DNA from 2 places in the Streptomyces sp. NBC_00483 genome. Region 1 is predicted to be linked to the other one. Evidence: riboswitches for the same ligand, from Rfam matches in the RefSeq annotation. Region 1 holds a riboswitch; the other holds the start of a gene.
What was found. A riboswitch is a leader RNA that binds a small molecule or an ion and turns the genes downstream of it on or off. The one in region 1 is predicted to bind thiamine pyrophosphate.
Positions count from the first base shown of each region.

Region 2: it holds a riboswitch for thiamine pyrophosphate, as region 1 does, so the genes downstream of both, OHA73_RS04525 (purine-cytosine permease family protein) here and thiO (glycine oxidase ThiO) in region 1, are expected to answer to the same signal.

Region 1 is NZ_CP107880.1:3,154,770-3,170,277, forward strand. Features, by position in the region: gene OHA73_RS13915 (phytoene desaturase family protein) at 1-1,433, shown strand, start outside; gene OHA73_RS13920 (hypothetical protein) at 1,544-2,428, opposite strand; gene metF (methylenetetrahydrofolate reductase [NAD(P)H]) at 2,474-3,394, opposite strand; gene thiE (thiamine phosphate synthase) at 3,500-4,150, opposite strand; gene OHA73_RS13935 (Rv2175c family DNA-binding protein) at 4,231-4,596, opposite strand; gene OHA73_RS13940 (NAD(P)/FAD-dependent oxidoreductase) at 4,691-5,932, opposite strand; gene OHA73_RS13945 (hypothetical protein) at 6,052-6,399, opposite strand; TPP riboswitch at 6,452-6,565, shown strand; gene thiO (glycine oxidase ThiO) at 6,563-7,741, shown strand; gene thiS (sulfur carrier protein ThiS) at 7,738-7,938, shown strand; gene OHA73_RS13960 (thiazole synthase) at 7,946-8,740, shown strand; gene pknB (Stk1 family PASTA domain-containing Ser/Thr kinase) at 8,841-10,790, shown strand; gene OHA73_RS13970 (deoxyribonuclease IV) at 10,839-11,705, shown strand; partial or broken gene OHA73_RS13975 (DUF4396 domain-containing protein) at 11,776-11,889, shown strand; gene OHA73_RS13980 (sulfite oxidase-like oxidoreductase) at 11,923-12,555, opposite strand; gene bfr (bacterioferritin) at 12,731-13,210, shown strand; gene OHA73_RS13990 ((2Fe-2S)-binding protein) at 13,213-13,470, opposite strand; gene OHA73_RS13995 (class II 3-deoxy-7-phosphoheptulonate synthase) at 13,629-14,981, opposite strand; gene OHA73_RS14000 (anthranilate synthase family protein) at 15,260-15,508, shown strand, end outside.
Region 2 is NZ_CP107880.1:1,046,285-1,061,792, reverse strand. Features, by position in the region: gene OHA73_RS04545 (hypothetical protein) at 1-242, opposite strand, end outside; gene OHA73_RS04540 (geranyl diphosphate 2-C-methyltransferase) at 400-1,287, opposite strand; gene OHA73_RS04535 (family 2 encapsulin nanocompartment cargo protein terpene cyclase) at 1,304-2,626, opposite strand; gene OHA73_RS04530 (family 2B encapsulin nanocompartment shell protein) at 2,681-4,099, opposite strand; TPP riboswitch at 4,514-4,608, shown strand; gene OHA73_RS04525 (purine-cytosine permease family protein) at 4,598-5,998, shown strand; gene thiM (hydroxyethylthiazole kinase) at 6,067-6,888, shown strand; gene thiE (thiamine phosphate synthase) at 6,885-7,619, shown strand; gene thiD (bifunctional hydroxymethylpyrimidine kinase/phosphomethylpyrimidine kinase) at 7,616-8,437, shown strand; gene OHA73_RS04505 (cupredoxin domain-containing protein) at 8,438-9,139, opposite strand; gene OHA73_RS04500 (hypothetical protein) at 9,127-9,663, opposite strand; gene OHA73_RS04495 (cupredoxin domain-containing protein) at 9,795-10,895, opposite strand; gene OHA73_RS04490 (copper resistance CopC/CopD family protein) at 10,961-12,304, opposite strand; gene OHA73_RS04485 (hypothetical protein) at 12,301-12,963, opposite strand; gene OHA73_RS04480 (amidohydrolase) at 13,158-14,864, opposite strand; gene OHA73_RS04475 (purine-cytosine permease family protein) at 14,913-15,508, opposite strand, start outside.

The sequences.
Region 1 (15,508 bases):
TCGCGGGCCACCGACCGGTGGTCTTCGAGCGCGCGTCGACGTACGGCGGGTCACTGGGCCGCATCGAGCGCGACGGCTTCGCGTTCGACACGGGCCCGGGGCTGCTCCATCTGCCCGCGGTCCACCGGGACTTGTTCATCAAGACCGGCAAGGAGCCGCTGGAGGACCTCGTCGGCCTCACCCAGATCGAGCCCGCCGTGCGGCACGTCTTCGCGGACGACACGACGACGGACCTGCCGAACGCGCGGCGGGCTGGCGTCGCCGAGGCGCTGGACGCGGCGATCGGTCAGGGCGCGGGCGGGCGCTGGTCGGCGTTCATGAACCGCGCGCGGGAGGCCTGGGACCGCTCGCGGCGCCCGCTGCTCGAAGAGCCGCTGTGGCCGAACTGGCAGGTGCTGGCCGACCGCGAGCCGTACCCCGCGGTCGTGCACAAGCGGGTCCTGCGCAAGGACCGCGCGGCGGCGACGCTCGCCGAGATCGGTGCGCTCGAGCTGGGCGGGGAGCCGCGCCTCGTGGCGCTCCTTGAGCAGTACGCGCTGGCGAGCGGTCTCGATCCCCGTACGGCCCCTGCGAGCGCGGCCGTGCTGCCCTACATGGAGCAGACGTTCGGGACATGGGCGGTGACCGGCGGAATGCGGGCCCTCGCGGACGCCGTGCACGCGCGCTGCCTGAAGCGGAAGGTCGAGTTCAGATTCGGCTCGGCCGTCACCCGGATCGTGGAGAAGGACGGGCGCGCGGCCGGTGTGGAACTGGCCGACGGCACGGTGGAGGAAGCCGAGTTCGTGGTGGCGGGCGTCGCCCCGGGCGTGCTCGGCGGGCTGCTTCCGGGTCGGCCCGTGCGCGCCGAGGGGCCGGCCCAGCGCGAGTCGGCGTGGCCGAGCCGGATGACCGTGCACCTCGCGCTGCGCGGGGCCCGGCCGACGGCCACCCCGCACCGGACGGTCGTGCACGGGGCGGACCGGGACGCCGAGTTGGCCTGGCTCTTCGAAGGCGGCGCGGCACCTTCGAGACCGACGGTGGCGGTGCTGCGCACCGATGAGGCGACGGCGGTGCCGGACGCCGAGCACGAGGCGGTGACGCTCACGGTTACGGTTCCGTCGCACGCGCGCGTGGGCGAGGCCGACGTGGAGCGGGTCCTCGCGGCGGCCGAGCGTGCGGTGCCCGACCTGCGCGAGCGGCTGCTGTGGCACGAGGTGCGCACCCCGCAGGACATCGCAGAGGCCACCGGGGCCGAGGGCGGCGCCGTGCCGGCCCCCGCGCTCGCGGCGGCGGGCGGCGAGCTGCTGCACGCGCCGAACACCACGGCCCTGCCCGGTCTGACGACCGTGGGCGGCTGGTCCCACCCGGGCGGCGGCCTGCCGCACGCGGGCATGTCCGGCGCGCTGGTGGCGGGCCTGATCGTGGAAGGACCGGACTTCCAGGGCTCGCAGTGAGCCATGGGCGCCTGCGTGAACTGCGGTAGCCCGCAAAGAGCCCCGAGCGCCTCAGGCTGCTCGGGGCTCCGCGTTCAGTACCTGGTTCGGTACCAGGTCCGGTACTTGGCTCAGTACCTGTACTGCTGCTCGTTGTACCCGTTGTTGTCGTAACCGGCGTTCGGGTCGTGCTGCGGGTACGCCGGGTACTGCTGCTCGGGCGGCAGTTCACCGCCGTAGGTCTGCTGCCCGTCGTTGTTGCGCTGCTGCGGTACCCAGACGCCGCCGGGAGGTGTCTCCCCGCCGTAGCCCGCGGCCGGCGCGTACGGGTCGGCGTAGCCCTGCCCGGCGGCGTACGGGTCGCCGTACTGGGGCTGCGCCGGGTAGGTCTGCGTCCCGATGTACGGGTCCGAGTACGGGGCGGCATACGGCTGCTGAGCCGGGTCGTAGCCGTAGCTCTGCTGGTCGTAGCCGTAGGCCCCGGCGTCGTAGCCGTAGTCCTGCATCCCGTGCGCCGCCTGGGCGGTCTGGGCGTACGGCGAGTCCTGATAGACGCCGTACTGGCTGGTGTCGTCGGGCATCGGCTCCGGGGCGTACACGGCCGTGCTCTCGGCCGCCGACTCCGGGACCGGCGCGTACTCGGGGACCGGCGCGTACTCCTGCGGCGCCTGCTCGTACTCCAGGTCCGAGACCTGGAGCGTCGGGTCCTGGTGCAGCTCCTTCTCGGAGCGCCGCCCCCGGTCGATGCCGGGAACACCCGGCACGCCCTTGAGGGACCAGCCCGCGGCGAACCCGCGGCGGAACGACAGCGTGACGTACGTCTGCCCGATCGCGAACGCGATGGCCCCGACCCCGATGACGTACACCGAAGGAATAAGGACACCGATCACGACTCCGAGGAAGCCGCCGAAGGCCAGCAGCCGCCAGCGCAGCCGCGCCTTGTACTGCAGCAGGACCTCACCGAGGAGCCACAGTGCCACCAGTCCGAACGCGACATAGAGGACCGCCCAGCCCATGTACGCCCCTCTCGTACGGCCGTAGCCCTGGTGGGTACGGCGAAGTCAGCCCCGCTCTTGGTGCAGGCCCAGGTTCTCGTAGATCTCCAACGTCGCCGTGGAGTTGTTGAGCGTAATGAAGTGCAGACCCGGCACTCCCTCGTCAAGCAGCTTGGCGCAAAACTCCGTAGCGAACTCGATGCCAATGGAGCGTACAGCGGCTGGATCGTCTTTTGCTGTGAGGATTCGCTCTTTCAACTCCGGAGGGAAGTCCGCGTTGCTCAACTTGGGCAGGCGTTCGAGCATGCGCACGCTCGTCACCGGCATGCATTCCGGGATGATCGGCGTCTCGCAGCCGGCCGCGGCGACCTTGTCGCGCAGCCGCAGGTACTCCTCCGGGTAGAAGAACATCTGCGTGATCGCGTAATCGGCGCCCGCGCGGCACTTGTCGACGAAGTGCCGCACGTCGGAGTCCCAGTCCGCCGAGCGCGGGTGCATCGCGGGGAATGCGGCGACACCGACGCAGAAGTCCCCGGACTCCTTGATCAATTCAACGAGTTCGGCCGCGTACGTGAGGCCTTCGGGGTGCGAGATCCAGTCACCCATGGGGTCACCGGGCGGGTCGCCACGGACCGCGAGCATGTTCCGGATACCGGCGTCGGCGTACTGGCCGATGATGTTGCGCAGTTCGGCGACCGAATGCTCGACGGCGGTGATGTGGGCCACCGGCGTCAGCGTCGTGTCGGCGACGATCTGCTGGGTCTCCTTGACGGTGCCCGCGCGCGTGGAGCCGCCCGCGCCGTACGTCACGGAGACGAAGTCGGGCGAGACCGCCTCTACCCTGCGCAGGGCGTTCCACAGGTTGCGCTCGCCCTTCGCGGTCTTCGGCGCGGAGAACTCGAACGAGAAAGCCGTCTTGCCGGGCGCGAGCATGTCGCGCACGGTGCGGGCACGATCAGTCCTGGTGGAAGCGGTACCTAGGGCCATACGGGCAGGTTACTGACGGATATCCAAAGCCCCTAATCCCCGTCCACCTTGCGGACAGGCCACCAGGACGGCCGTTACCGGCGGATTTCTTCGGGACCGCGCGGGTCAGACGGCACGCAGGCGCTTCGCGAACTCGGCTGCCGCGGCGGCCGGATCGTCGGCCTCCGTGATGGCCCGGACGACGACGGCTCTGCGGGCGCCCGCCTCCAGCACCTCGTCCAGGTTCGTGAGGTCGATGCCGCCGATCGCGAACCAGGGGCGGTCCGTGCCCAGACCCGCCGTGTAACGCACCAGGTCCAGGCCGGGGGCGTACCGCCCGGGCTTGGTCGGGGTCGGCCAGCAGGGGCCCGTGCAGAAGTAGTCCACGCCCTCCTGGACGGCGGCCGCGGCGGCCTCGTCCTCGGCGTGCGTGGAGCGGCCGATGAGCACGTCCTCGCCGAGGACGGCGCGGGCCGCGGGGACCGGCAGGTCGCCCTGGCCCAGGTGCAGCACGTCCGAGCGGATCGCGTGGGCGATGTCCGCGCGGTCGTTGACCGCGAGCAGCTTGCCGTGGCGACGGGCCGCATCGGCGAACACCTGGAGGTGCTCCAGCTCCTCGCCGGCCTCCATGCCCTTGTCGCGCAGCTGCACGATGTCGACGCCGCCGGCCAGCACGGCGTCGAGGAACTCCGGCAGATCACCCTGGCGCCTGCGCGCGTCGGTGCACAGGTAGAGCCGCGCATCGGCGAGCAGCGCGCGCTTGGACGATTCCGCCATGAAGTCCCCCCGTGGGTCGTGCGATGTCGGTGGCGTGCGCACCACGAGGCTCGCGGTGCGCACGCCGGACAGTTGTCAGGTCAGACGGCGAGCGCCTGGGCGCGGCGCTTCACCTCCGTGCCGCGATTCTCGCTCAAGGCCTGCGCGGGCGTGCCCGGCAGGCTCGGGTCGGGGGTGAAGAGCCACTCCAGCATCTCTTCGTCGCTGAAGCCGTCGTCCCTCAGAACCGTCAGGAGGCCGACGAGCCCCTTGACGATCTTGTCGCCGTCGATGAAGGCGTCGGGCACGTGCAGCGCCCTGTTCTCACCGCGGCGCACGGCGATCAGCTGGCCTTCCTTGACCAGCTGTCGCACACGCGTCACCTCGACATCGAGCTGTTCCGCGATGTCGGGGAGGGTGAGCCAGGCAGGGACAAGAGCATCGATCTTTGCGTCAATCTCGGTCACAGGACAAGCCTGCCATCCCGGACTGACACTCGGAAGCCGGGCCGGTGCGGATGGGCCACGGCTACTCCCGTTTCGCCCCTTCCGGCACGTTCTGTCACGCCTTGGATGTCACCGCGGACTTCAGCGGGCGGGCCGGATCCGCGAGGAGCTCCGGGTCGAGCGCGGTCTCCGCCTGGATGAGCTTGCGCCCTTGGGCCAGGTCACGCGGCTTGCCGACGGCGAGGACCGCCACCAGGGCGCCGCCACGCAGCCAGCACACCGACCAGGCGGCGCCGGCGGGGTTGCCGCGCCACACCGTCGTGTCGGCGCCCGCGTGGTGCCCGGCGTACTGCACGAACCGGCCGAACTGCTCGGACCAGAAATAGGGCACCGGGTCGTACACCGCCGGGGTCTCGCCGACGATGTTCGCCGCCACCGTGCGCGGCCCCTGCAGCGCGTTGTCCCAGTGGTGGACCATGAGGCGCTCCCCGTAGCGCCCCGAGGGGAACGAGGAGCAGTCCCCCACCGCGTACACGTCGGGCACGGACGTGCGCAGCCCGTCGTCCGCGATGACCTCGCGGTGGGCGCCGAGCTCGATGCCGGAGCCGGCCAGCCAGCGGGTGGCGGGGCGGGCGCCGATGCCGACGACGACGGCTCCCGCGGGCAGCCGCGTGCCGTCGTCGAGGACCACGATGCCCGGCTCGACGCTCTCCACGCGCGCGTTGGTGCGCAGCTGGGCTCCGGCGTCGGCGTACCAGGCCGCCATGGGGGCGGCGATCTCGGCGGGCAGCGCCCCGGTCAGCGGCCGTTCCGCGGCCTCCACCACCGTGACGCGGCAGCCGGCCTCACGGGCCGCGGTGGCGAACTCGGCGCCGATCCAGCCGGCGCCCACGACCACCACGTCGTGCTGCTCGGCGAGGACGGGCCGCAGCCGCTCGGCGTCGTCGAGCGTGCGCAGCAGGTGCACTCCGGGGGCGGATCGCGTGCCCGGCAGCTGGACGGGCTCGGCGCCGGTCGCCACGACCAGCACGTCGTACGGGACCGGGCCCTCGGCCGTGTCGAGCTCGTGGTCGCCGGGCCGCAGCCCGGTCACCTCGCGGCCCAGCTCCAGGGAGACGCCGAGCGCCTCGAAGTCCACGTCGAAGGCCGAGCCCTCGGCCTTGCCGAGCAGCACCGCCTTGGACAGCGGAGGCCGGTCGTACGGCTGATGGGGTTCGGCGCCCAGCAGCGTGACCGCGCCGGCGAAGCCTTGTTCGCGCAGCGCCACCGCCGTCTGCACACCGGCCATGCCCGCGCCCACGATGACGACGTTCCGCTGCCCCGAAGGCGCTCCGCTCCCGCTCCGCTGCTCACTCACGGGATCAACCTTAGGCACCTGATCTTTCGTCAGTCAGCGGTGCGGGCCACTCCCGCGCCGTGACGTCCTGCACATGTGCCGGCGGTTTAGCGATCAAGACAAGGGCGGCGCCGCGGCGCTCACACCCGGCCGGGGAGCTCCTCGACCACGCTGGTGCCGCTGCCCGCCTGCGACTCCCACTCCCAGGTCTCGTCGAGGCGCACCCGGCCGTCCGGGAGCTCGGACACGGTCGAGACGCAGTGCCCGGAGGAGGTCGTTCCGTCGGTCTTCAGCTGTACGTAGCGGAAGTCGATCCCGTCCCCGGAGCGCGTGCCCACAAGGTGCCCCTCCACGACATCGCCGCCTACGTAGGCGGCCGAAATCCGGCCGTCCCTCTCCCGGTACGTGAAGCGGGTCCGCGTACCCACCTGCCCCGGTGCCTGGTCGACAACAGGGGACAGAACAAGACCGTCGAGAGAACGGGCCACGGGCTGAGACTCCCTTACTGGAGGCCATGGTGAACGGCTAGGGTGGCCAACGTAGAGCACTCGCGGGAGCCCGTACGCAGCGGGCTGAGAGGGAGGCTGGAGCGGCCTTCGACCGTACGAACCTGATCCGGGTCATACCGGCGAAGGGAGGGGCTTGACGCCCATGTCGTCGACGCCATCCGTTCATTCGCACACCTGCGACGTCCTCGTCGTCGGTGGCGGCATCATCGGTCTCGTCACCGCTTGGCGGGCCGCGCAGCGCGGTCTCTCCGTCGCGGTCGCGGACCCCGAACCAGGCGGCGGGGCCGCCCAGGTGGCGGCCGGAATGCTGGCCGCCGTCACCGAACTCCACCACGGCGAGCAGACGTTGCTCGGCCTGAACCTCGCCTCCGCGCGCCGCTACCCGGACTTCGCGGCCGAGCTGTCCGAGGCCGCCGGGCAGGACCTCGGCTACCGCGCGTGCGGCACGCTCGCGGTGGCGCTCGACGCCGACGACCGCGCCCACCTGCGCGAACTGCACGCGCTGCAAACGAAGTCGGGGCTCGGGTCCGAGTGGCTCTCGGGCCGCGACTGCCGCCGCCTCGAACCGATGCTCGCCCCGGGAGTGCGCGGCGGACTACGCGTCGACGGGGACCACCAGATCGACCCGAGAAGGCTCGCGAGCGCCCTCGTGACGGCCTGTGAGCGCTCCGGCGTGACCTTCCACCGGTCGTGGGCCGAAAGGCTCTGTGTCGTCCGCGACCGGGCGCGCGGCGCGGTCCTCGCCGACGGCACCGAACTCGCCGCGGACCAGGTCGTGCTGGCGGCGGGCAGCCGCAGCGGGCAGCTCGCGGGGGTGCCCGACGCGGTGCTGCCGCCGGTCCGCCCCGTGAAGGGCGAGGTGCTGCGCCTGACGGTGCCGAAGCGGTACGCGCCCTTCCTCAGCCGCACGGTCCGCGCGGTCGTGCGCGGCAGCCACATCTACCTGGTGCCGCGCGTCAACGGCGAACTCGTCGTGGGCGCCACCAGCAACGAGCTCGGCTGGGACACCACGGTCACCGCGGGAGGCGTCTACGAACTCCTGCGGGACGCCCACGAACTCGTCCCCGGCATCACCGAACTCCCGCTCACCGAGACCCGCGCGGGTCTGCGCCCCGGCTCCCCCGACAACGCCCCGCTGCTGGGGCCGACCGTCCTGCCCGGCCTCCTCCTCGCCACCGGCCACTACCGCAACGGCGTGCTCCTGACGCCGATCACCGGCGACACCATGGCGCACGCCCTGACCACGGGTGAACTCCCGGAAGAGGCCCGCCCGTTCACACCGCAACGCTTCGGCACCGCCCTCTTGGAGCAGCCCGCATGAAGGTCCACATCAACGGCGAGCCACGCACGGTGGTCGCGGGCACCACGCTCGACCTCCTGGTCACCACGCTCACCACCGCCCCCAAGGGCGTCGCCGCCGCCCTCAACGAAATCGTCGTCCCCCGCACGCAATGGCCCGCCACGGCGCTCTCCGACGGAGACCGCGTCGAGGTCCTCACGGCCGTACAAGGAGGCTGAACCGTCCATGGCCGACGACACTTTCGTCCTCGGGGGCGACGCGTACTCCTCGCGTCTGATCATGGGCACGGGCGGGGCGCCCAGCCTCGACGTCCTGGAGCGCGCCCTGATGGCCTCCGGAACCGAACTCACCACCGTGGCGATGCGCCGCGTGGACGCGGGCGTGCACGGCTCGGTGCTCTCCGTCCTGGAGAAGCTGAACATCCGGGTGCTGCCGAACACGGCCGGCTGCTTCACCGCGGGAGAGGCCGTCCTGACGGCCCGCCTCGCGCGCGAGGCGCTCGGCACCGACCTGGTGAAGCTCGAGGTCATCGCCGACGAGCGCACCCTGCTGCCCGATCCGATCGAGCTGCTCGACGCCGCGGAGACGCTGGTGGACGACGGCTTCACGGTCCTGCCCTACACGAACGACGACCCGGTCCTGGCCCGCAAGCTGGAGGACGTGGGCTGCGCGGCGATCATGCCGCTCGGCTCCCCCATCGGCTCCGGGCTCGGCATCCGCAACCCGCACAACTTCCAGCTGATCACCGAGCACGCGCGCGTGCCGGTGATCCTGGACGCGGGCGCGGGCACGGCCTCCGATGTGACACTCGCCATGGAACTCGGCTGCGCCGGTGTGATGCTCGCCTCGGCGGTGACCCGCGCGCAGGAGCCGGTCCTGATGGCCGAGGGCATGCGGCACGCGGTGGAGGCGGGTCGGCTCGCGTACCGCGCGGGGCGCATCCCCAAGCGCCATTTCGCGGAGGCGTCCTCGCCCATGGAGGGGCGGGCGCGGCTCGACCCGGAGCGCCCCGCCTTCTGACACGGGCGCACGGCGACGCCGGTCACAGCTGTGCTGCAGGACGGGCCCAGTCCGGCAGCACGCGGTCTGCCTGTCGGTCACTCCTCGTACACTCGCCTGCGTGGACACGACCCTTCAGGACCCGTTGCTCGGGCACGTGCTCGACGGCCGGTACCGCGTCGACGCACGCATCGCGGTCGGCGGGATGGCCACGGTCTACCGGGCCGTGGACACCCGCCTCGACCGCGTGCTCGCGCTCAAGGTGATGCACCCCTCGCTGGCCGCCGACGCCTCGTTCGTCGACCGTTTCATCCGCGAGGCCAAGTCGGTGGCCCGCCTCTCGCACCCCAACGTCGTGGGGGTGTACGACCAGGGCACCGACGGCGCGTACGTGTATCTGGCGATGGAGTACGTCGCCGGCTGCACCCTGCGCGACGTGCTGCGCGACCGGGGCGCGCTGCGGCCCCGCGCCGCCCTCGACATCCTGGAGCCGGTCCTCGCCGCGCTGGGAGCGGCCCACCGCGCCGGCTTCGTGCACCGCGACATGAAGCCGGAGAACGTCCTGATAGGGGACGACGGCCGGGTCAAGGTGGCGGACTTCGGCCTGGTCCGCGCGGTGGACACGGTCACGAACACCACGGGCGCGGTCCTCGGCACGGTCTCGTACCTGGCGCCCGAGCAGATCGAGAACGGCACGGCGACACCGAGCGTCGACGTCTACGCGTGCGGTGTCGTGCTCTACGAAATGCTCACGGGCAGTAAGCCGCACGCGGGCGAGTCCCCCGCCCAGATCCTCTACAAGCACCTCCACGAGGACGTTCCCCCGCCCTCGGCGGCGGTCCCCGGCCTCCCCTTCGAGCTCGACGAACTGGTCGCGTCGGCGACGGCGCGCACCCCCGAGGTGCGCCCGTACGACGCCGTGGCGCTCCTCGGGCAGGCCAGGGGCGCCCGGTCGACGCTCACCGACGTCCAGCTGGACGCGGTGCCGCCGCAGGCGCTCGACACGGAGTACGTGGGGGCCGACGACCGTACGAGTGTGATCCCGCGCGCGCTGGGCACGCCCGTACAGCTGCCGCTGCCCACGGACTCCGCGGACCAGGCGCAGCTCAACCGGACGAGCCGCCTGGAGATGCCGCCGCCCCTGCCTCCCACGGCCCCCGGGCCGGCGCACGGCAGCGGTCGCGGCCCGCAGCGCCGCACCCTCGCGATTCTCGCGGCGGTCCTGCTGGTCCTCGGCCTCGGCACCGGCGTCTGGTACATCAACTCCGGCCAGTTCACGAAGGTCCCGTCCGTCCTCAACCAGACGCAGACGCAGGCCGAGAAGCGCCTGGCCGACGCGGACCTGGAGCGAGGCACGGTCACGCGCGCGTACAGCGACACGTACAAGCGCGGCACCGTCATGGACAGCGACCCGGGTTCCGGCGACCGCATCCGCAACGGCGGGACGGTGGACCTGACCGTGTCCAGGGGCGCGAAGACCGTGAAGGTCCCCAACCTCAGCGGCACCCCGCTGGACAAGGCGAAGAGCGATCTCAAGAAGCGCGATCTCGAACCGGGCATGACCACCAGGAAGTTCAGCGACCAGATCGCCAAGGGCTCGGTGATCAGCACGGATCCCGGCGCGGGCAAGACGCGCAAGGCCGGTTCCGCCGTCGCCCTGGTCGTCTCCAAGGGCTCCCCCGTCGACGTCCCCGACGTCACGGGCGAGTCCGAGCAGGACGCCATCGCCGACCTCGAGGACGCGAGCCTGAAGGCCGAGATTTCCACGAAGCGGGTCAACTCCGAAGAGGACAAGGGCAGTATCGCCCGGCAGTCCCCCGCGGAGGGCAAGCAGCTCGCCGAGGGCGACACGGTGACCCTGACGATCTCCAAGGGCCCCGTCATGGTCGAGGTCCCCGATGTCACGGGCCTCAAGGTCGACGAGGCGAAGTCTCAGCTCAGCGCGGCGGGCTTCGAGGCGGAGGAGAACCGCGGCCTGCTCGGCCTGTTCGGTGACACGGTCAAGAGCCAGTCGGTGGAGGGCGGCGACGAGGCCCCGAAGGGCTCCAGCATCACGATCACCATCCGGTAGCGGCGGCCCGGCCGCGGGCGTTCGAACACGCATGACACCCTGGGCCGGGTGAACAGCAGCATCCGCAACCCGATCGGCGGTCACGTTCCCGTGGCCGGCGGCCTCGCGTCCGTAGGCCTCTCCTACGCCCGTGACCTCAAGGCCGAAACCGTCCAGGTCTTCGTGGCCAATCCCCGCGGCTGGGCCACTCCGCCCGGCAACCCCAAGCAGGACGAGGACTTCCGCGTCCAGTGCGCCGCCGAGAACATCCCGGCGTACGTCCACGCCCCGTACCTGATCAACTTCGGCTCGCACACCGAGGCGACCGTGGACAAGTCCGTGGACTCCCTGCGCCACTCGCTGCGCCGGGCCCGCGCGATCGGCGCCCTCGGCGTCGTCGTGCACACCGGCTCCGCGACCGGCGGCCGGGAGCGTGAGGTCGCCCTCGCGCAGGTCCGCGAGCGCATGCTGCCGCTGCTCGACGAGCTGACCCACGAAGACGACCCGTTCCTGCTCCTGGAGTCGACCGCGGGCCAGGGCGCCTCGCTGTGCTCGCGCACCTGGGACTTCGGCCCGTACTTCGACGTCCTCGACCGCCACCCCAAGCTGGGCGTCTGCCTCGACACCTGCCACATCTTCGCGGCGGGCCACGACCTCACGGGCCCGGCCGGCATGAAGCAGACCCTCGACCTGCTCGTGGACACGGTCGGCGAGGGCCGCCTCAAGCTGATCCACGCCAACGACTCCAAGGACGTCGTGGGCGCCCACAAGGACCGGCACGAGAACATCGGCTCCGGCCACATCGGCGAGGACCCGTTCCGTGAGCTGCTGGCCCACCCCGCGACCGAGAACGTTCCCCTGGTCATCGAGACACCCGGCGGCAAAGAGGGGCACGCGGCCGACGTGGCCCGACTGCAGGGGTTGCGCAGCGCCTGACGTCAACGAGGACGTCAATCGCTCACGCTGCGCGGAGCACGCACGGCCCGGCGCCGACTTCATGTCGGCGTTCCGGGTCGCGCTCGCCGCTTCGCCGGCGATCGCCTTCGTGGTGACGACCCCGGTCAACCGCTGGATGGTCGGCCGCGGCAAGGGCCACGCGGTAGTGCACCAGTACCACTGACCCCCAGGGGGTACCGGAAGCCTGGCGAGAGGCCTAGAACTCGGGCCCTTCCCCGGGCCCCTCCTGGTACGAGTACCGCTGCTCACGCCACGGGTCGCCCACGTTGTGATACCCGCGCTCCTCCCAGAATCCGCGCCGGTCCGCCGTCATGTACTCGACGCCGCGCACCCACTTCGGGCCCTTCCAGGCGTACAGGTGGGGCACCACGAGGCGCAGCGGGAAACCGTGCTCCGCGGTGAGCAGTTCGCCGTCCTTGTGCGTGGCGAAAATGGCCCGCTCGGACGCGAAGTCGGACAGCCGCAGGTTGGACGAGAATCCGTATTCGGCCCACACCATCACATGGGTGACATCGGGCCCGGGAGGGGCGAGCTCCAGGATCGTGGAGGCGCGTACGCCGCCCCATTCGGCGGCCAGCATGCTGAACTTCGTGACGCAGTGCAGATCGCCGACCACGGTCCCGTACGGCAGCGCCGCGAACTCTTCGTGGTTCCAGCAGTGCTTGTCACCGTCGGCGGTCGCGCCGAAGACCCTGAACTCCCAGCGCTCGGGCCGGAACTTGGGCACCGGGCCGTAGTGCGTGACGGGCCAGCCGCGCTGCAGACGCTGCCCCGGTGGAAGCTCCGGCTGCACTGCTCCCCCAGACTCGCGACCCACCGGATGACCCATGCCTCCATCCTGACAGACCTGGAGCAGTGGACGTGACCACGCCCACTCCGCCCGGACCTGCCACGACCGTTGATTCGGGCAACTCCTACTAAGCGTGCACTTACTGGACGCACTCGTGTGCCGGTGCAAGGATGCGCGAAACCTGCCCAGTAACCGCTTGGAAGGAGCCTCTGCGATGCAGGGCGACCCCGAGGTCATCGAGTTTCTCAACGAGCAGCTGACGGCCGAACTCACGGCCATCAATCAGTACTTCCTGCACGCGAAGATGCAGGACAACTTCGGCTGGACGAAGCTCGCGAAGTACACACGCTCCGAGTCGTTCGACGAGATGAAGCACGCGGAGGTGCTGACCGACCGGATCCTGTTCCTGGACGGCCTGCCGAACTACCAGCGGCTCTTCCACGTCCGGGTCGGCCAGACGGTCACCGAGATGTTCCAGGCGGACCGGCAGGTCGAGGTCGAGGCGATCGACCGTCTGAAGCGGGGCATCGAGGTGATGCGCGGCAAGGGCGACATCACGTCTGCGAACCTTTTTGAGTCGATCCTCGAGGACGAGGAGCACCACATCGACTACCTGGACACGCAGCTGGAGCTGGTGGAGAAGCTGGGTGAGGCGCTGTACATCGCGCAGCTCATCGAGCAGCCGGAGGGCTAGAGCTAGGCCGCTTCCGGAAGTTCCGCCGACTCGGCCTGCGGCGCGAGGGCAACGGCCGAGTCGCCCTGCTCGACAAGCTCCCTGCGGGGGCACGCGCTCCGGCCGAGCAGTGCCTGGATCCGGCGGACGCAGGAACCGCAGTCGGTGCCGGCCTTGCAGGCCGACGCTATCTGGCGGGGGGTGCAGGCACCGTCCTCCGCGTGCTTCTTGACCTGCGCCTCGGTGACACCGAAGCAGTTGCAGACGAACACGCGGTTCACCTCCCGGTCGGACCGTCGTCGGGACTCATAGGCAGCGCCGTCCCGATTGATCGGTGAGGCTAACCTAACCTTACCCGGCCGACCGGAAGCACAAAAGTGCCGTGGGGCGCGGATCCTTGTGATCCGCGCCCCACGGCGTTACCCACGGTCAATGGCCGTCACTGGTCGCGGTACATCTCCGCCACCAGGAACGCCAGGTCGAGCGACTGGCTGCGGTTGAGGCGCGGGTCGCAGGCCGTCTCGTAGCGCTGGTGCAGATCGTCGACGAAGATCTCGTCGCCGCCGCCCACGCACTCGGTGACGTCGTCACCGGTGAGCTCGACGTGGATGCCGCCCGGGTGCGTGCCGAGCGCCTTGTGGACCTCGAAGAAGCCCTTGACCTCGTCGAGCACGTCGTCGAAGCGCCGGGTCTTGTGACCGGAGGCCGCCTCGTACGTGTTGCCGTGCATCGGGTCGGTGATCCAGGCGACCTGCGCGCCGGACGCCGTGACCTTCTCCACCAGCTCGGGCAGCTTGTCGCGGACCTTGTCGGCGCCCATGCGGACGATGAAGGTCAGCCGGCCGGGCTCGCGGTCGGGGTCGAGGCGCTCGATGTACTGCAGCGCGTCCTCGGCCGTCGTCGTCGGGCCGAGCTTGATCCCGATCGGGTTGCGGATCTTCGAGGCGAACTCGACGTGCGCGTGGTCGAGCTGACGCGTGCGCTCGCCGATCCAGACCATGTGGCCCGAGACGTCGTACAGATTGCCCGTACGCGAGTCCACGCGGGTCAGCGCCGACTCGTAGTCGAGCAGCAGCGCCTCGTGGGAGGCGTAGAACTCGACCGTCTGGAACTCGGCCGGGTCGGTGCCGCAGGCGCGCATGAAGTTCAGCGCGTTGTCGATCTCGCGGGCGAGCTTCTCGTAGCGCTGGCCCGACGGGGACGACTTCACGAAGTCCTGGTTCCAGGCGTGCACCTGGCGCAGGTCCGCGTAGCCGCCCGTGGTGAAGGCGCGCACGAGGTTCAGCGTCGAAGCGGACGCGTGGTACATCTGCTTCAGGCGCTCGGGGTCCGGGATCCGGGCCGCCTCGTTGAACTCGAAGCCGTTGACGGAGTCGCCGCGGTAGGTCGGCAGCGTGACGCCGTCGCGGGTCTCGGTGCCCTTGGAGCGCGGCTTGGAGTACTGACCGGCGATCCGGCCGACCTTCACCACCGGCACCGAGGCGGCGTACGTCAGCACGGCGCCCATCTGGAGCAGGGTCTTCAGCTTGTTCCGGATGTGGTCGGCGGAGACGGCGTCGAAGGCCTCGGCGCAGTCGCCACCCTGGAGCAGGAACGCCTCTCCCTTGGCGACGGCCGCCAGGCGGTTGCGCAGCTGGTCGCACTCGCCGGCAAAGACGAGCGGCGGATACGACTCGAGGTCCGCGATCACATCGCGCAGAGCCTCGGCATCGGGGTACTCGGGCTGCTGCGCCGCGGGCAGGTCTCGCCAGGTGTTGCCAGCGCTTGCGCTGGTCTTAGCGTTCACGGTCACCTCGTAAACATTACGGGGTCATGCCGCCCGTCCATCCCCCCGCTCATCTTTTGAGACGGACGCGACACGTCTGAGCCCCACGCGCGGGCATCGGGTACGGTGACGCTCATGTTCGCGCAACTTCTGCACCGCACCTGGTGGTGGACCGCACATCCGGCGGCCCACTGACTGCGCGTATCTGAAACCGCGAAGGCCGCCCGAGGGGCGGCCTTCAGTGTTTTACGACACCGGCTGTTCCTCCCGAACGACTCCCGACAGTCTCTGGAAGGAACACCCTCATGCTCGACTCACTGCTCACGGGCGACCGCCCCTTCGCGCTTCTGCGCCGCCGCACCCCTGGCCGCGAGCACGACACGGTCGAGGTCCTGACCGGCCCGGTCGCCGAGTACGAACGCCTCGCCGACATCCCCGAAGGGCTCGCCCTCGTCCCCTTCCGGCAGATCAGGGAACGCGGCTTCGACGTCCGCGACGACGGCACCCCGCTCACGGTCCTCACCCCCGAGGAGTCGTACGAACTCCCGCTCGCC
Region 2 (15,508 bases), 2.1 Mb from region 1:
ACGGCCAGCGCCGCCACCAGGCCGAGCACGTACCAACCCGTACGGTGGCGCCGCCGGGCCGGCTGGTGCGAACGCCACGGATCGGGCCGGGCGTCCTCCTCCTGCAAACGGCGCGTCACCATGCGGGCGCGCGCCGACGGCTCCTTCGGAGCGTCCCGCACACCGTCCTCGGACTCCTGGAGGAAGCGCTCCCAATCCTCGTCCGACAGCGACGAACCGCTCTGATCCCCACCCGGATTCACTTGTGAACTCCCCTTGTGTCGTGCCGTGTAAGTGGCGGCCGGTCCCTCCCCAGGGCCGGCCGCCGTCGACGGATCATGGCACAGGCGCGAACGCCGGGTGTGTCGAAGGGGGGAGGGGCCGCTCGCGAACGGCCCCTCCCTGGTGGTCAGCGGACGGTCAGACGCGGTCCGCCGCGATCAGCAGGTACTGGAACGAGCCGTCCCTGTACGAGTTGATGAACGCGTCCTCGATCCCCGTCACCAGCGAGGACGTGGCCCGCAGCTCCCAGTACGGAAGAGTGTCGGGCGTCAGGTCGATGACGGTCTGCGGCACCAGGCGGTTGTCGGCCATCGCGCGCAGGTACTCCCGGCGCGAGTGGATGTTGCACTCGAAGTGCGCGTTGATCTGGGACACCCACTTCGAGGGCTGGCCGTACCGCGGGTTCCAGCAGCCGGTGATGGTCACGTAGCGGCCGCCGACCTCCAGGATGCGGGAGTGCTCGGCGAACAGGTCGTGCAGATCGACGTACATGGTCGACTCGTTGTTCCACGACGCCGAGATCTGCCCGGTCTCGAACGGGGTGGACAGCATGTTGCAGACGCGCGCCCTGACGTGGTCCTGGATGCCGAGTTCCTCGGCCCGGCCGTTGGCGAAGTCGGCCTGCTTGGCGGAGAGCGTGACTCCCTCGACCTTGCTCCCGAAGCGCTGGTGCGCCATCACCATCGAACCGCCGCGGCCGCAGCCGGCGTCCACCAGGGTGTCGTCGCGCCCGATGTCACCGAGGTGCCCGAGCAGGTACTCGGCCTGTGCGGACTCGAGACGGTGCAGCTCGGCGATCAGCTTCTGCTCGTTCGCGTCACCCGTCCCGTCGCCGAGCGCGGAGTGGTCGACGGCGCCGATGCCGTAGTGGTGGTGGTACAGACCGTCGACATCGCCGAGCCGCAGGTTGACCGGCCGGGCCTCGCCGTCCCAGTAGCGGGCGATGTCCCCCTGGTAGGGGGTGGCCGGCTCGGGGATGTACGGGGTGGTCGTGGGGGCCGTGGCGGTGAGTTCGGTGCTGGTCACTGATGTGTCCTATCTCTTACCAGAAGTCGGGCAGGCTGTAGCGGTAGGTGTTGTTCTGGTGCCATTGGTGGTTGCCGTCGACCCACGCCGCGACGCCCCGCAGGAAGCGCTGGACGTTCGGGAGCGGGCAGGCGGCGGCCAGGGCCGCGGCCTCTGTCTCGAAGGCGTGCATGAGTTCGTTGTGGACCTCGACCGACTTGAGGTAGGCCTCCTTGTCGGACAGGTCCTCGCGTTCCGCGATCACGACCGGCAGGTTCAAGTGCCGTCCGGGAGCGTCGAGTTCCTTCGTGTACGAGTACAGGTCGTTGACGATGGTCGTCGCGTTCCCCGCGAGCGCGATGACCTTCTGCATGTCCGGCAGGGCGTGCAGATCCGCCGGCAGTTCGTAGCCGCCGACGGTGTCGGTGATGGTCGGACAGGGGCGGAAGTTGTTGAACTGGCGCATCGCCAGGTACTCCCACACCTCCGGTACGTGGTCGTGCTCGGACCAGGCCGCTTCGGCGAGGTAGCCCATGTGCAGCCGGGCCATGTCGTGCCGATAGCGGTCGGCCTGCGAATCACTGCTGGCCTGGACGAAGTACTCCATGGCGGAGCGGTACGCGCGCCGGGGCGCGTCCGCGTAGAGCGATTCCACCCACTGCGGCTGGTACTCCCGCGTCGTGTACAGCGGGTCGAGCGTGGTGTGCGCGAGCAGGAGCCGGGAGCCGAGGCCGACGGGCGAGCCACCGTGGTCCTCGCAGTAGCAGTCGTCCAGCGCGTTCTCGGCCATCATCAGCCGGGTGGCGATCATGATGTGGTCGACGGTGGGTGCGTCGGGGTGGCAGCCGACCATGTAGCTGCCCACGGAGAATCCGTCGAACTCCTCCTCCCAGTCGTCGGGGTACAGGTCGACCTCGTCCAGCGCCCAGGCCTTGATCCGGCGGCCGACCTCCGCGACCCGTACGGGATCGGGGTCGGGCGCCGGGTGGTGGTACAGGCCGGGAACGGGCCGGCCCTTCGCGGTACTTGGCGTCGGAGCCGGGTCCGACGGACTCGGCTCCGCTCGCGGAGTCAGCCGCAGGCCCGCCGTGCCGAGGCCGCTGGGCCCGCGCAGCAGCCGCTCCAAGTCGGCGGTCGCGGCCGGGACTTCGGCCGCAGGCACCTCGGCCGCGGGCACCGGGGCCGTCGGCACCTCGACCGTGGGCGCCTCGGCGGCCGGCGGGGCCACTCGGGGCGCGCCGCCCGTGACGGCGGCGATGTCACGGGCGCGGGCCGCGGCGTCGGCCAGGACCTGCGCCCCGAAGCGGGAGACCGCTTCCGGCAGGCTCGACTGAGGAGGTGTCGGCTCAGGCGGGGGCATCCATGTCTCCTTGAGGGCTCCTTGGTGGGGCGGTCGGCCGAAGGTCCTGCTCCGCTACCTGCTGGGCCAGCGGCCGATCTGCACGTTCTCCAGCACACCGACCGCGTCCGGCACGAGGATCGCGGCGGAGTAGTAGGTGCTGACGAGGTACTTGGTGATGGCCTGCTCGTCGACGCCCATGAACCGGACCGACAACCCCGGTTCGTACTCGTCCGGCAGCCCGGTCTGGTGCAGGCCGACGACACCCTGGTTGTCCTCGCCGGTACGCATGCAGAGGATCGAGCTGGTGCGCTCCTTGGTGACCGGGATCTTGTTGCAGGGCAGGATCGGCACCCCGCGCCAGGCCGGCACCTGCTGGCCGCCGAGGTCGACGTGGTCGGGATAGAGCCCGCGCGCGTTGAACTCGCGCCCCATCGCCGCGATCGTGCGGGGGTGCGCCAGGAAGAACTTCGAGCCGCGGCGGCGGCAGAGCAGCTCGTCCAGGTCGTCCGGCGTGGGCGGACCCGAGTGCGGCTGGAGGCGCTGCTTGAAGTCGGCGTTGTGGAGCAGGCCGAACTCCCGGTTGTTGACGAGCTCGTGCTCCTGGCGCTCGCGCAACGCCTCGATGGTGAGCCGGAGTTGCTCCTTCGTCTGATTCATCGGCTCGTTGTAGAGATCGGCGACCCTGGTGTGCACCCGCAGGATCGTCTGGGCGGCCGAGAGCTCGTACTCGCGCGGCTTCGCCTCGTAGTCGACGAAGGCGCCGGGCAGTTCGTGCTCGCCCACGTGCCCCGCCGACATGGGGATCTCGGCCTCGCCTCGATGGTTCTGGCCCCGGCTCGCGAGCGACTTGAACTCGTCGACGTGCTCCCGCAGGTGCGGCGCCGCGGACAGCACGGCCGCGAAGTCGGAGCGCGACAGGGTGAGCAGGGTGCCCGAGGTCTCGGCGACCGCGGTCTGCTCCCAGCGGGCGTCCTCGTCCAGCAGTGCGCTGTCGCCGAAGCGGTCGCCGTCGGCGAGGACGTCGAGCGCGACCTCGTCGCCGTACTCTCCCTCGGAGAGCTGGCTGACGCGGCCGTGGGCGATCAGGTGGAGCTTGTCCGCCGGTGCCCCGCGCTCGACCAGTGTGTCGCCGGCCCGGAAGTCGCGCTGCACGCACCGGTCGGCGAGGGTGGTGAGCACCTCGACGTCGTCGAAGCCGCGCAGCAGCGCCAGTTCACCGAGTTCGCGGGGGATCACCCGGACGTCGCCGCCGTCCTGGATGAACTCGATGGTCCCGTCGCCGACGGTGTAGGTCAGGCGGCGGTTCACCCGGTAGACGCCGCCCTTGGTCTCGACCCAGGGCAGCATCCGCAGCAGCCACCGCGAGGTGATCTCCTGCATCTGCGGTGCGGACTTGGTCGTGGTGGCGAGGTTGCGGGCGGCCGCCGTGCCGAGGCTGGTCTGCTGCCGCGGCACCGACGCGGTGTCCGGCGTGGTCGAGTCAACGGTCATCGAGTGAGCTCTCCTTGGTCGGGCGAAAGCGCGCTTGCCCGTAACAACGGGACAGAAGAAGGAAAGATGGATATGTCAGGGGTAATGCGTCCAGAACCTGGATCACCGTAAGGGCCGCCTCGACCGCCCAACCAAGGAAAGCCGGTGACATTAGCTCGATGCGATGATCAAGGCCGCGCGGTGTTTGCCCGGTGACCGATGGATCTCGGCCCGTTTTCGTGGTGTGCCCCTGCGGACGCCGGCCCTGTGTCCACGCGGCGGGAGGGCGCCGCGGCATCGCAAACCCGATGGAAGTCGGCCAGCTGCCGCACAGGTCCTCATTGCGGACTTTGCACGGGGCAAGGTAGAGGCGGCATGGCGGAACGGGAACCCACGCGCGCACCGACCCCGGCCATCGCGTTACCCTGGCCGCCGTAACCGGACACGGGGTGCCCCACCCGAGGGCTGAGAACACACCCGTCGAACCTGAACCAGTTCGTACTGGCGGAGGGATGTCTCATGCCTGTCGCGCATGTTTCCAATGGCCTGCCTGCCGACCGCGAGAGCGGCGCCTTCGACGGGCGGATGCCCGCGGCACCCGGCGACCTCGGCATCGAGGGGCACGGCATCGAACCGGTGCCCGAGGGCAACCGCTACGGCGGGGCCGGGCGCCTGTTCACCGTGTGGTTCGCCCCGAACCTGACCATGACCGGCGTCTTCACCGGCACCGTCGGCATCGCGCTCGGCCTCGACTTCGCGACCGCGCTCGCCGCCGTCGTGCTCGGCACCCTGGTCGGGGCGGTGCCGACCGCCTACCTGGGGACGTGGGGGAGCCGGACCGGGGCGGGGCAACTGCCGCTGGCCGGGCTCGCGTTCGGGCGGGGCGTCGTGCTGCCGGGCGTGCTGCAGTGGCTGTCGTCCATCGCGTGGGACGCGCTGATCGGCCTGTTCGGCGGCGACGCGCTGGCCCGGCTGTTCGGCTGGCCGTTCTGGGCCGGCGTCCTCGTCATGCTGCTCGCTCAGGGCCTGCTCGGTGTCTTCGGCTACGAGGCCATCCACCGGCTGCAGATCGTCATGACCTTTGTGCTCGGCGCCGCGTTCGCGCTGATCGCCTGGCGGCTGCTCGACGGCGTGCACCCGGCCGCCCACGGCTCCGTGCACGGGGCCGACCGCGCCGGCGCGTTCGTCCTGACCAGCACCATCGCGCTGAGCCTCAGTCTGTCCTGGGCGCCGTACGCCAGCGACTTCAGCCGCTACCTGCCCGCCACCACCTCCCGTACCCGCATGTTCTGGTACACGCTGCTCGGCCTGCTGGTGTCGTTCGTGGCCGTCCAGGCGCTCGGGCTGTGGGGCGCCTCCGTGCTGACCGACCAGACGGCGGCCGGGGTCGACAAGATCCTCGGCGGGGGAGCGGTCGGCGCGTTCGGGCTGCTCGCGGTGGCGCTGGCCGCGCTGTGCAGCAACGCCATGAACGACTACAGCGGCTCGCTCGCCCTGCAGACCATCGGCGTGCGCATCCCGCGCCCGGCGGCCGCCGCCCTCGCCGCCGCGCTCGGCTTCCCGCTGGTGCTGTGGATGCACGCCGCCGACACCACCGCACGGTTCCAGAATGTGCTGCTGTTCGTCGGGTACTGGATCCCCGGCTTCGTGGCGATCGTCCTCGTCGACTGGCGTGCGCGGGCCAGGGCGCGGGCCGGAGCGCCGCTCGACCTCGCCGCCGAGCGCGAGCGGCGGCAGCCCGCCTGGCCGGCCCTGCTGGCCTTCGCGGCGGCCTTCGCCGCGGCGGTCCCGTTCATGGACACCAGCCTGTACGTGGGCCCGGTGGCCGAAGCGCTGCACGGCGCGGACGTGTCGTACTACGTAGCGTTCCTCGTGGCCGCCGTTGTGTACGCGCCGCTGCGGCTGCGGCGACGCGGCTGACCTGCCGTACGAGCCCTGTACCTCGCACCACCTGTACTTGTCGCACCTCCTGTACCTGGAGTCACCCCATGCACCAGACGCCCCCCGGCCGCCCCGATGACCTCGTCGCCTTCGCGGCGCAGGCGCTCGGGCGCGTACAGCACGACGCACCGCTGGTGCAGTGCCTGACCAACGCGGTGGTCACCGGGTTCACCGCCAACGTGCTGCTCGCGGTGGGCGCCGCGCCCGCCATGGTCGACATCCCCGACGAGGCGGGGCCCTTCGCCCGCGTGGCCTCGGGCGTGCTGGTCAACCTCGGAACCCCGCGCGCCGAGCAGCGCGCCGCCATGCCCGAGGCGGCGCGCGCCGCGACCGAGGCGGGCACACCGTGGGTGCTCGACCCGGTGGCCATCGGCGCGCTGCCCGTACGCACGGCCCTGGCCGCCGACCTGCTCGCGCTGCGGCCGACCGTGATCAGGGGCAACGCCTCCGAGATCATCGCGCTCGCGGGCGCGGGCGGCGGCGGCCGGGGCGTGGACGCCTCCCACGGTGTCGACGACGCCGAGGACGCGGCCGCGGAGCTCGCGCGGACGGCGGGCAGCGTGGTCGCCGTGTCGGGGCCCGTGGACTACGTCACCGACGGCACGCGCACCGCCCGGATCGCCAACGGGGACGCCCTGCTGACCCGCGTGACCGGCGGCGGCTGCGCGCTGGGCGCGGTGATGGCCGCGTTCGCCGCGGTGGACGAGGACCGGTTCGCGACGACCGTCGCCGCGGCCACCGCGTACACGGTCGCCGCCGAGTCCGCGGCCCGGACCGCGGCAGGACCCGGCAGCTTCGCCGTCGGCTTCCTGGACGCGCTCGCCGCGCTCACCCCGGAGGACCTCGCGAAGCATGCGGAGGTGTCATGACGGCACACATGACGGCCCGCCCTCGGCCGACGGATGCCGGTGTCGACCTGTCGGTGTATCTGGTCACCGACACCGCGCAGTGCGCGGCCCGCGGCCGCACCGTGACCGAGACCGTCGCGCAGGCCGTGGCCGGGGGCGTCACCGCCGTACAGATCCGGGAGAAGCACGCGAGCGGACGGGAGTTCCTGCGCACCGTCCTGGACGTCGCCGAGGTCCTGCCCGAGCACGTCGCGCTGATCGTCAACGACCGGGTCGACGTGTTCCTGGCCGCACGGGCGAACGGCGCACGCGTCACGGGCGTCCACGTGGGCCAGTCCGACCTGCCTGCCACCGCCGTACGTCAACTCATCGGCGACGACGCGGTGTTGGGGCTGAGCGCGGCCACCGCTGAGGAGCTGAACGCCGCCGCGGTCTCCGACGCCCGCGTCGACCACGTCGGCATCGGCGCCCTGCACACCACCCGCACCAAGGACGACGCCCCCGAGCCGCTCGGCCTCGACGGCTTCGCCGCACTGGCCGGGGCGAGCGCGCTGCCCGCCGTGGCCATCGGCGGCGTCATCCCGGCCGACCTGCCGCACCTGCGGGCCGGGGGCGCGGCGGGGGCCGCGATCGTCTCGGGCATCTGCGCCGCCGACGACCCACTGGTCGCCGCCCGGACCTACGCCGACCACTGGGCCGGCAGCCGAGATACCCACACCCGTCCCCGTATCCGAAAGGATGCCTCCGCATGACCGAGACACCGCCCGCGGTCGCGCCGCCCCGCGTGCTCACCATCGCCGGGTCCGACTCCGGCGGAGGCGCCGGGATCCAGGCCGACCTCAAGACCATGCTGGCCCTCGGCGCGCACGGCATGAGCGTGCTCACCGCCGTGACGGCCCAGAACTCCCTTGGCGTACAAGGCGCTTGGAGCATCCCGCTCGACGCCGTGCGCACCCAGTACCGCAGCGTCGTCGACGACATCGGCGTGCAGGCGCTCAAGACCGGCATGCTCGCCGCCCCCGACATGGTCGTCACGGTCGCCGAGCTGCTGTCCGAGGTGCCGGCCCCCGTCGTCGTCGACCCCGTCAGCGTCTCCAAGCACGGCGACCGGCTGCTCGCCGACGATGCGATCGACGCCGTACGGGACCGCCTGCTGCCGGTGGCGACGGTGGTCACGCCGAACCTCGACGAGGTCGCCGAACTCACCGGCGTCGCGGTCGAGGCCGACACCGCGGAACGTGACATGCGGCGGGCCGCCGAGCGGCTGCTCGCCTACGGTCCCCGCTGGGTGCTCATCAAGGGCGGTCACCTGCCCGGCGAGGCCGTCGACCTGCTCACCGACGGCACGGACGAGCACTGGCTGCGCTCGCCGCGCCACAACAACGCCCATACCCACGGCACGGGTTGCACCCTCGCCTCGGCCGTCGCGGTCGGTCTTGCCCAGGGGCATGAGGTGCCGGAGGCGGTGCGCCGGGCCAAGGAGTACGTCACCGGGGCCATCGCGGCGGGGTTCGCGCTGGGGGCCGGGATCGGGCCGGTCGACCATGGGTGGCGGTTCCGCGCGGTGTGATCACTCCCCTCCCCGGGGGTGCGCGGCGGAGGCCGCCGCCGCACGGGAGCCGACCAGGAGCAGGCAGAGCACGGCGCACCCGGCGACGATCCCGGCCAGGACGAGCAGCGGGTCGAGCGGGCGGGCGGCGCCGACGGCCTGGGTCGCCGGGGTCTGCTCCGCTTGCGATGTGGGGGATGCGGGGGCCGGTGGCGCGGCGGCAGCGCTGCTGTGGTGTTCGGACGGCGTGGGTGTCGAGCTGGGGGTGGGGCTCGCGCTCGATGTCTTGGTGAGTGTCGGGCTGGGGTGTTCGTGGGTGTGTGCGGCCGCCGGGGGTGGGGTGCTGGGAGCCGGGGCGCGGGTCGTCGCGGCGGCCTTGACGACGATTCCGCCGGTCATCCCGGGGTGCACGGTGCAGACGTAGCCGTACGAGCCCGCCTTGGTGAACGTGTGGCTCCAGGTGCCGCCCTTGTCGAGCATCGGTGAGTGGATCGAGGCCGGGCCCGACGTGGTCTTGACGTCGTGCGGCGCGGTGTCCTGATTGACCCAGGTGACGCTGTCGCCGACCGGGATCGTGAGCGTACGGGGCCCGAACTTGTAGTCCGACATGAGGACTTGGTGACCCGCCGCGTGTGCGGCGGGCACGGGGAGGGACACGACGGCGCCGGAGCCGATCACGGTGGCGAGCGCGAGGTGTGCGGCGCGGTGGGTCAGGCGGGGCATGTGAACTCCGCGGCGACGAGCAGACGCAGCTGGTCTGCGGGGCGGATGCGGGACAGGGCGAAGCCCGTGGTGCGGCGCAGGTGACCGTAGGGGACGCGGGCGGTGCCGAGGACGAGGAGTGTGTCGTCCGTGCGGGAAACGACGCGCAGGGGCAGCGTCGCGGGGACGCCGGGAACGGTCGTGTCGGCCGTGGCCAGCTCACCGTGGACGAGCAACTGGGCGCCGTCCGCCCGCGGTTCGAGGGCGGTGCTGACGAAGGAGAGCTCGTCGCCGCCGAGCGCGTCACCGGTGAGCCGGAGAGCCAGCACACAGTCGTCGGGTGTCGGTGCGACGGTGAGTGTCGCCTCGTCGGCGGTGACGCGGCGGCGCAGGGTGGTCAACGGGCCGAGCCGGGTGCTGATTTCGACGATGCAGCGGTCTCCGGCGGCGGCGTACGCGCCGGGGCGTGGCAGCCAGGAAGGGCCGGGTTCGGGCGGGGCGGCGGACGGGACGGGCAGGGTCTGCGTGGTCATGTGTGCGCTCATGGCGGGCACCTCGGTTCACGAGGGAGGGGCATGGCATTGGGCGGGTCGTGCGGGGACAATGGCGGCGGTGGCGGGCCGGCCGACTGCGACTCGGCCGGCCCGCCATCACGCGCCTCGTCGGCGACCTCGGTTCAGCAGGAGGTCGACACGTAGTTGATCGACGGTGCGAGGAGGCGCTCCGCCCAGACCGTGTGCATCTTGACGTACGCGTCCGGGTTCAGGATGTCCGCCACCTGCTGGCCCGGGGACTCCTCGAGATGGGCGGAGTTGACGTGCTGGAGCAGGACGCCGAGCGTGCCGTCGAGGACGGAGCCGCCGCCTTCCACGGTGGGCGTGAGGATCGACTCGACCCAGACGGTGTGCATCTTGATGTAGCTGTCGAGCTTCAGCGCGTCCTGGACCTGCTGGCCCGGGGACTCCTCCAGGTGGGCCTTGTTGAGGTGCTGGAGGATGGGCAGGAGGACCTGCTGGACGCTCTGGCACTGCCCGGCGTCGTCACCGTCGTCGCCACCGCCGGAACCGCCGCTCGACCCTCCGGTGGCGCCGCCCATGGAGCCGCCTGACTCGTGACCCCCGGACGAACCGCCGGACGAGCCGCCGGTGGAACCGCCCGTCGAGCCGCCGGATCCGCTGCCGCCGGTCGAGCCACCGGAGCCGGAACCGCCCGTGCTTCCGGAGCCGCCCGTGCTGCCCGAACCACCCGTGTCCGAACCGCCCGCCCCGCCGCCGGAGTCGTCCGCCACCACCGTGATCGACGCGACCATGTCGGGGTGCACGGCACAGTAGTACTCGTACTTTCCGGGCTTGGTGAAGGTGTACGACCAGCTGTCGCCCTTCTCCATCGTGCCGGAGTCGAACTTCGCGGGGCCGCTCGTCGCGGTGACCGTGTGTGGAGCGGAGTCCTCGTTGACCCACTTCACGGTCTCGCCGACCTTGACGGTCATCTTGGTCTGCGCGAACTTCATGTCCGCGATCTTCATCGTGTGGTCGGCCGCAGCTGCCGCGGCGGCGGGCCGCTGCTCCTGCATCTGGGCCATCGAGTGGGCCTCGGCGGCCGGTTGGGGCGCGGCGGTGGCGGGAGCCGCGGCTCCGTCGGCCGCCTGGAGGAGGCCGAGGCAGCCCACGGACGCCAGGGCGGCGCCGAGCCCGGCCGCGAGCAGGGCACGATTGCCGCGCCGGGACGGCGGGCGCTGCCGCGCCTGTGTGTCGCGATCGGAAACGTCAGTAGTCATGAACGAACTTCTCCTCACGGTTCCTTGCGGATCGGCTTGTGGACTGGGTGATGGTGGTACGCGGGTCAACGGCCGGGAGCGGCGGTGACCAGCAAACTCGTCGCGGCGAGCACGACGAGGACGAGCCCCGTCTCGGCCGCGACCGAGTAGACGAAGGGCCGTACGGTCGCGCGGTCCCCGCGCAGTAGAACGGCGATGTCGAGCCGGGTGCGCACCCAGCCGCGACTGCGCTGCGCGATGAGCAACACCCCGGCCAGCAGCGCGAGTTTGACGAGCAGCAGCTGCCCGTATCCGGTGGCGAAGAGGGCGTCGAACGAGCCGACGACCTGCCAGGTGAGTACGGCCCCGGCTGCCGCGATCGCGGCGACGGACACCCCGGCGAGCACCGAGTAGCCGGAGACGGCGGTCGACATCTCCTCCGGGCGGCGGCGCGGCAGCACGCCGGCCAGCAGCAGGGTGAGTCCGCCGAGCCACAGCGAGATGCCGAGCAGATGGACGAGGTCTGCGACCGCGCCCCAACCCGGGTGACTGCCCTCGGAGTTGTGGCCCGCCATGCCCGTGGTGCGCAGCAGCCCCAGGCAGACGACGGCCGCACCGACCCGCCAGCCCGGCGACCGTGCGGCGCGCTCGCCGTTCTGCAACAGCGCGGCGAGCACCACCGCCGCGAGCACCCACATCAGGGCCCGGCAGGCCAGGGCGACACCGACCTCACTGCCCAACAGGTCGACGTACGTGGAGGCCTTGAACGCGTCGCCGACCGAGCCCATCGCGCCGTACGCGCCCTGTAGCCCGGCCGCCGCCACGGTGGCGACGAGGCCGGCCGCCCAGGACGAGGCGAGGATGCGCCGGGTCCTGCGCTCCCGTGTGCCATCGGGCCACAGCATCGCTACGAACGCGAGCCCGCCGACGTACAGCGCCAGCGCGAGATATCCGACCCAGCGGGCGACGGCCCAGGCGGTGCGGACCGTGCCGGACGGCGCGACCGCGGGGGCGGCGGCGTCGTCCGTGGATGTGTGGTCCGGAGCGGTGGAACCGGTGTGCGCGGGGAGGGCGAAGGACAGCGACCCGGAGGACGGATGCCCGTCCCCCTTGCTGCGTACATGCCAATCCAGGGTGAGGCGGCGGCCGGCTTCCTTGGCCTTGCGTAGGGGGATGTCGGCGGCAACGGTGTCGCGGACCTTCCCCTGCGCGAGCGCCAACTCGTCGCCGCCCAGGGTGACATGGAGGTCGGCGAGGTCGACGGGCTCGGTGAAGGTGAGCGTGACTTCCTTCGGGGGCTCGTCGAGACGGGCCCCGCTCTTGGGGGACGAGGACTCCAGCTCGGTGTGAGCGGAGGCGGCGGGGGTCGTGAACAGGAGTGCCACGAAGGCGAGAACGACGACGTAAAGGGAGCGAGTGCGAGTTCTCACGGCGTCAACTCCGTGAGCAGGGCGGGGTCGGAGGCCAGGCCGACGCAGGGGGTGACCTCTTCGTCGGATGCGGATTGAGAGCCGGGCGCCGATGAGGAGGTCCCGTCGCCCCCGTTGGTCAGGCCATCCAGAAGCCCGGTCACAGGGGTGAGCGCCCCCTTCAGGAGCGGCTGTACGAGGCGGACTTCTCCGGCCGCGCACGACGGCGACGTCGAGGGGGAGGAGGGGGAAGGCGAAGGGGTGGCGGACGGCGGTGATGAGGGGGTCGGCGAGTTCGGCGACGTGTGACCGGAATGGCCGGAGTCACCGGGAAGGCCACTGGAATTGTCGTGCCCCTCATGGCCGGCCGCGGCTTCCCCCGCTCCTCCCGTGCCGCCGCCGGGAATTCCGCCCACGGGCAGCTCGCCGGTGTCCCCGGTTCCGTCACCTCCGGAATCCGACGTGGGGGACTCGGTCGGTGTCGGAGCGGGGCTGCTGGGGGCGGACGGGGAGGCGGGCGCCCCGACGGTCGGCGGGGCGGTGCCGGCTGTGGTCTGGTCGGCCGTTGCGCCGATGCCGGACGCGTAGCCGAGGACGATGATCACGGCGGCGGCGAGCGCGCCGGCCACGACCTCGTCACGGTGGTCTCCTGGCCAGGAAGCCCTGGCGAAGAAGGACATGAATTTCCTCCTGACGGCGGACCTGCAATGCCAAGGAGTGCATCGACGCCAGGAGTCCCGGTGGATACGCGTCAGTTAATGCGCGGTTTCATTGCCTCATTTCTGCGACCAGGTCCACTGTGAGAAAGGTCTTCACCGGTGGAATGCACGCATTGCCGTACAGAGGGAAATGGCGAAAAGGAGCAAGGTGCCCATCAATTCTTCACGGAATGCCCGCTCCTGCATATGCCCGTCTCGTGGGCCACGTCCCCAGCCACCACGACGAGTTCGGCGACGGTGCCGGGGATGTCTTCAGGGGCGGCCCGGAGGATGTCCCGGGAGAGCACGGCGAAGTCCGCGACCTTGCCTACGGACAGCGAACCCCGCTCGTCCTCAAGGAAGTTGGCGTACGCCGAACCCATCGTGTAGGCGTGCACGGCCGTGGCCACGTCGACCGTCTCCTCGGGCATCCACGCCGGGCCGCCGGCCAGCGGCTTGCGGGTGATGGCGGTGTAGATGCCGATCATCGGGTCCATCTCCGCGACGTTCCAGTCGCTGGAGAACGCGAGGGTCGCGCCGGCCGCGTCGAGGGTGCGCATCGGCCACGCCTTGTGCCAGCGGCCCGCCCCGACGTTCGCCGCCCAGTCCTGGCCGGGGCCCGCGATCTCCGGTGCGCAGTGCCGCGGCTGCATGCACGCCACGACGCCGAGCCCGGCGAAGCGCGGCGCGTCCGCCGGGTCCAGGCACTCCACGTGCACGACCTGGTGGCGGGCGTCGCGCGGGCCGTTGACGGCGCGGGCCTGCTCGACGGCGTCCAGGACGGTGCGGATGCCCCGGTCGCCGGTGGCGTGCACGAAGCACTGGAAGCCGCGGGCGTCGAGCTTCGTGAGCAGGTCGGCGAACTCCTCGGCCGGGTAGAAGGTCTCGCCCCGGTGACCCCCACAGCCGGTCGAGTACGGTTCGAGGAGCGCGGCCGTGCGCGGCTCCACGACGTCGTCGATGTAGAGCTTGAGCGGGCCGAGTTGCATCCGCTCGTCGCGGTACGCGCGCGTGGCTGCCTCGAAGTCGTCGAGGTCCGCGTCCGAGGTGCCGCGTGGGTGGAACAGGGCGGCGACGAGCCGCGAGCGCAGCCGCCCCTCGGCCCTGGCCCGCTCGAACAGGGCCAGGTCGTCCAGGGAGTTCTGCGGCTCTACCACCGTGGTGATGCCGAACCGGATCGCGTCGTCGAGCGACTTCACGAGCCGCCCGTACTGCCGCTCGGGGCACGCCCACGGCACACCGAGCTCGCGCAGCGCCCGGTGGCCGTCCCGGGACAGCCCACGCACGGCGAAGTCCCGTACGAAGCCGGTGGGTTCACCGGTCGTCGGGTCGGTCTGGGCGATGCCGAAGGGGAGTTCCGTACGGTCGGCGCGGACGCCGAGCCGGTCCAGGGCCGCCGAGTTGAGCCAGGCCGTGTGCACGTCGTAGCTCAGGACCATGGCGGGGGTGTCACCGGTGACCGGGTCGAGGTCGGCGGCCGTGGGCATCCGGCCGTCCGGCAGCGCCGAGTAGTCGAATGCCTCGGCCTCGATCCAGGCGGCGTCCGGGTTCCGCTCGCGCCAGGCGGCGATGCGGTCGTGGATCTCCGAAAGGCTTGCCGCTCCGGCGAGTTGGACGCAGGCGTCGTCCGAGCCGAGCCGGACGTGGTTGTGGGCGTCGATGAACCCGGGCAGCACGAGCCGCCCCTCCGCGTCGACGACCCGGGTGTCCGGGCCGGTCCAGCGCCCGGCGTCCGCGTCGTCGCCGAGCCACACGATCCGCCCGTCGCGCACGGCGAGCGCCTCGGCCGCGGGCAGTTCCGGATCGACGGTGTGGATGCGGGCGCCGCGCAGGACGAGGTCGGCGGGGGCGGGTTCGGGGGAGTGGTGCTGTGCGCGTGCCATGGGGATGCGGTTCTTTCTCGTACGAGGGGTGTGGTGAGGGAAGGGGTGTCACGCGGTGTGCGGGCGCGCGCTGGTGCGGGCAAAGGCCGCGTACACGACGGCCGCGACGACGGCGCCGAGGGCGCTGAGGTCCATGCCGCCGAGCGGGGCCACGAGCGGGCCCCGCCACAGGGCGCTGTCGCAGGTGAGCGCCGCGAAGACCATGCCGGCGAGCAGGGCGGTCAGGCCGGCGGGACTGTAGCCGGCGCGGTACCAGTAGCGGCCCGCGCGTCCGGTGTGCAGGGACTCGGCGTCGTAGCGGCAGCGGCGCAGCACCATGTCGGTGAGGAAGACACCGCCCCACGGCGCGAACACGATGACGAGCAGCGAGAGGAACGACAGCAGCGACTCCGTGAAGTCGACCAGGAACAGCGCGGCGAGCGAGCCTGCGGCCGTCACCGCCGCGCTGATCAGGATCGCCTTCGCGCGGCTCCAAGGGATGCCGAGGACCTGGAGGTTGAGGCTCGACGAGTACAGCGTGATGATCGAGTTGGTGACCGAGCCGCCGAGCACCAGGGCGAGGAACAGCGGCTGGAACCAGCCCGGCAGCAGCCCCTGCGTCCCGGCCACCGCGTCCGTGAGGTCGGCCTGTGTCGCGGCCGCCG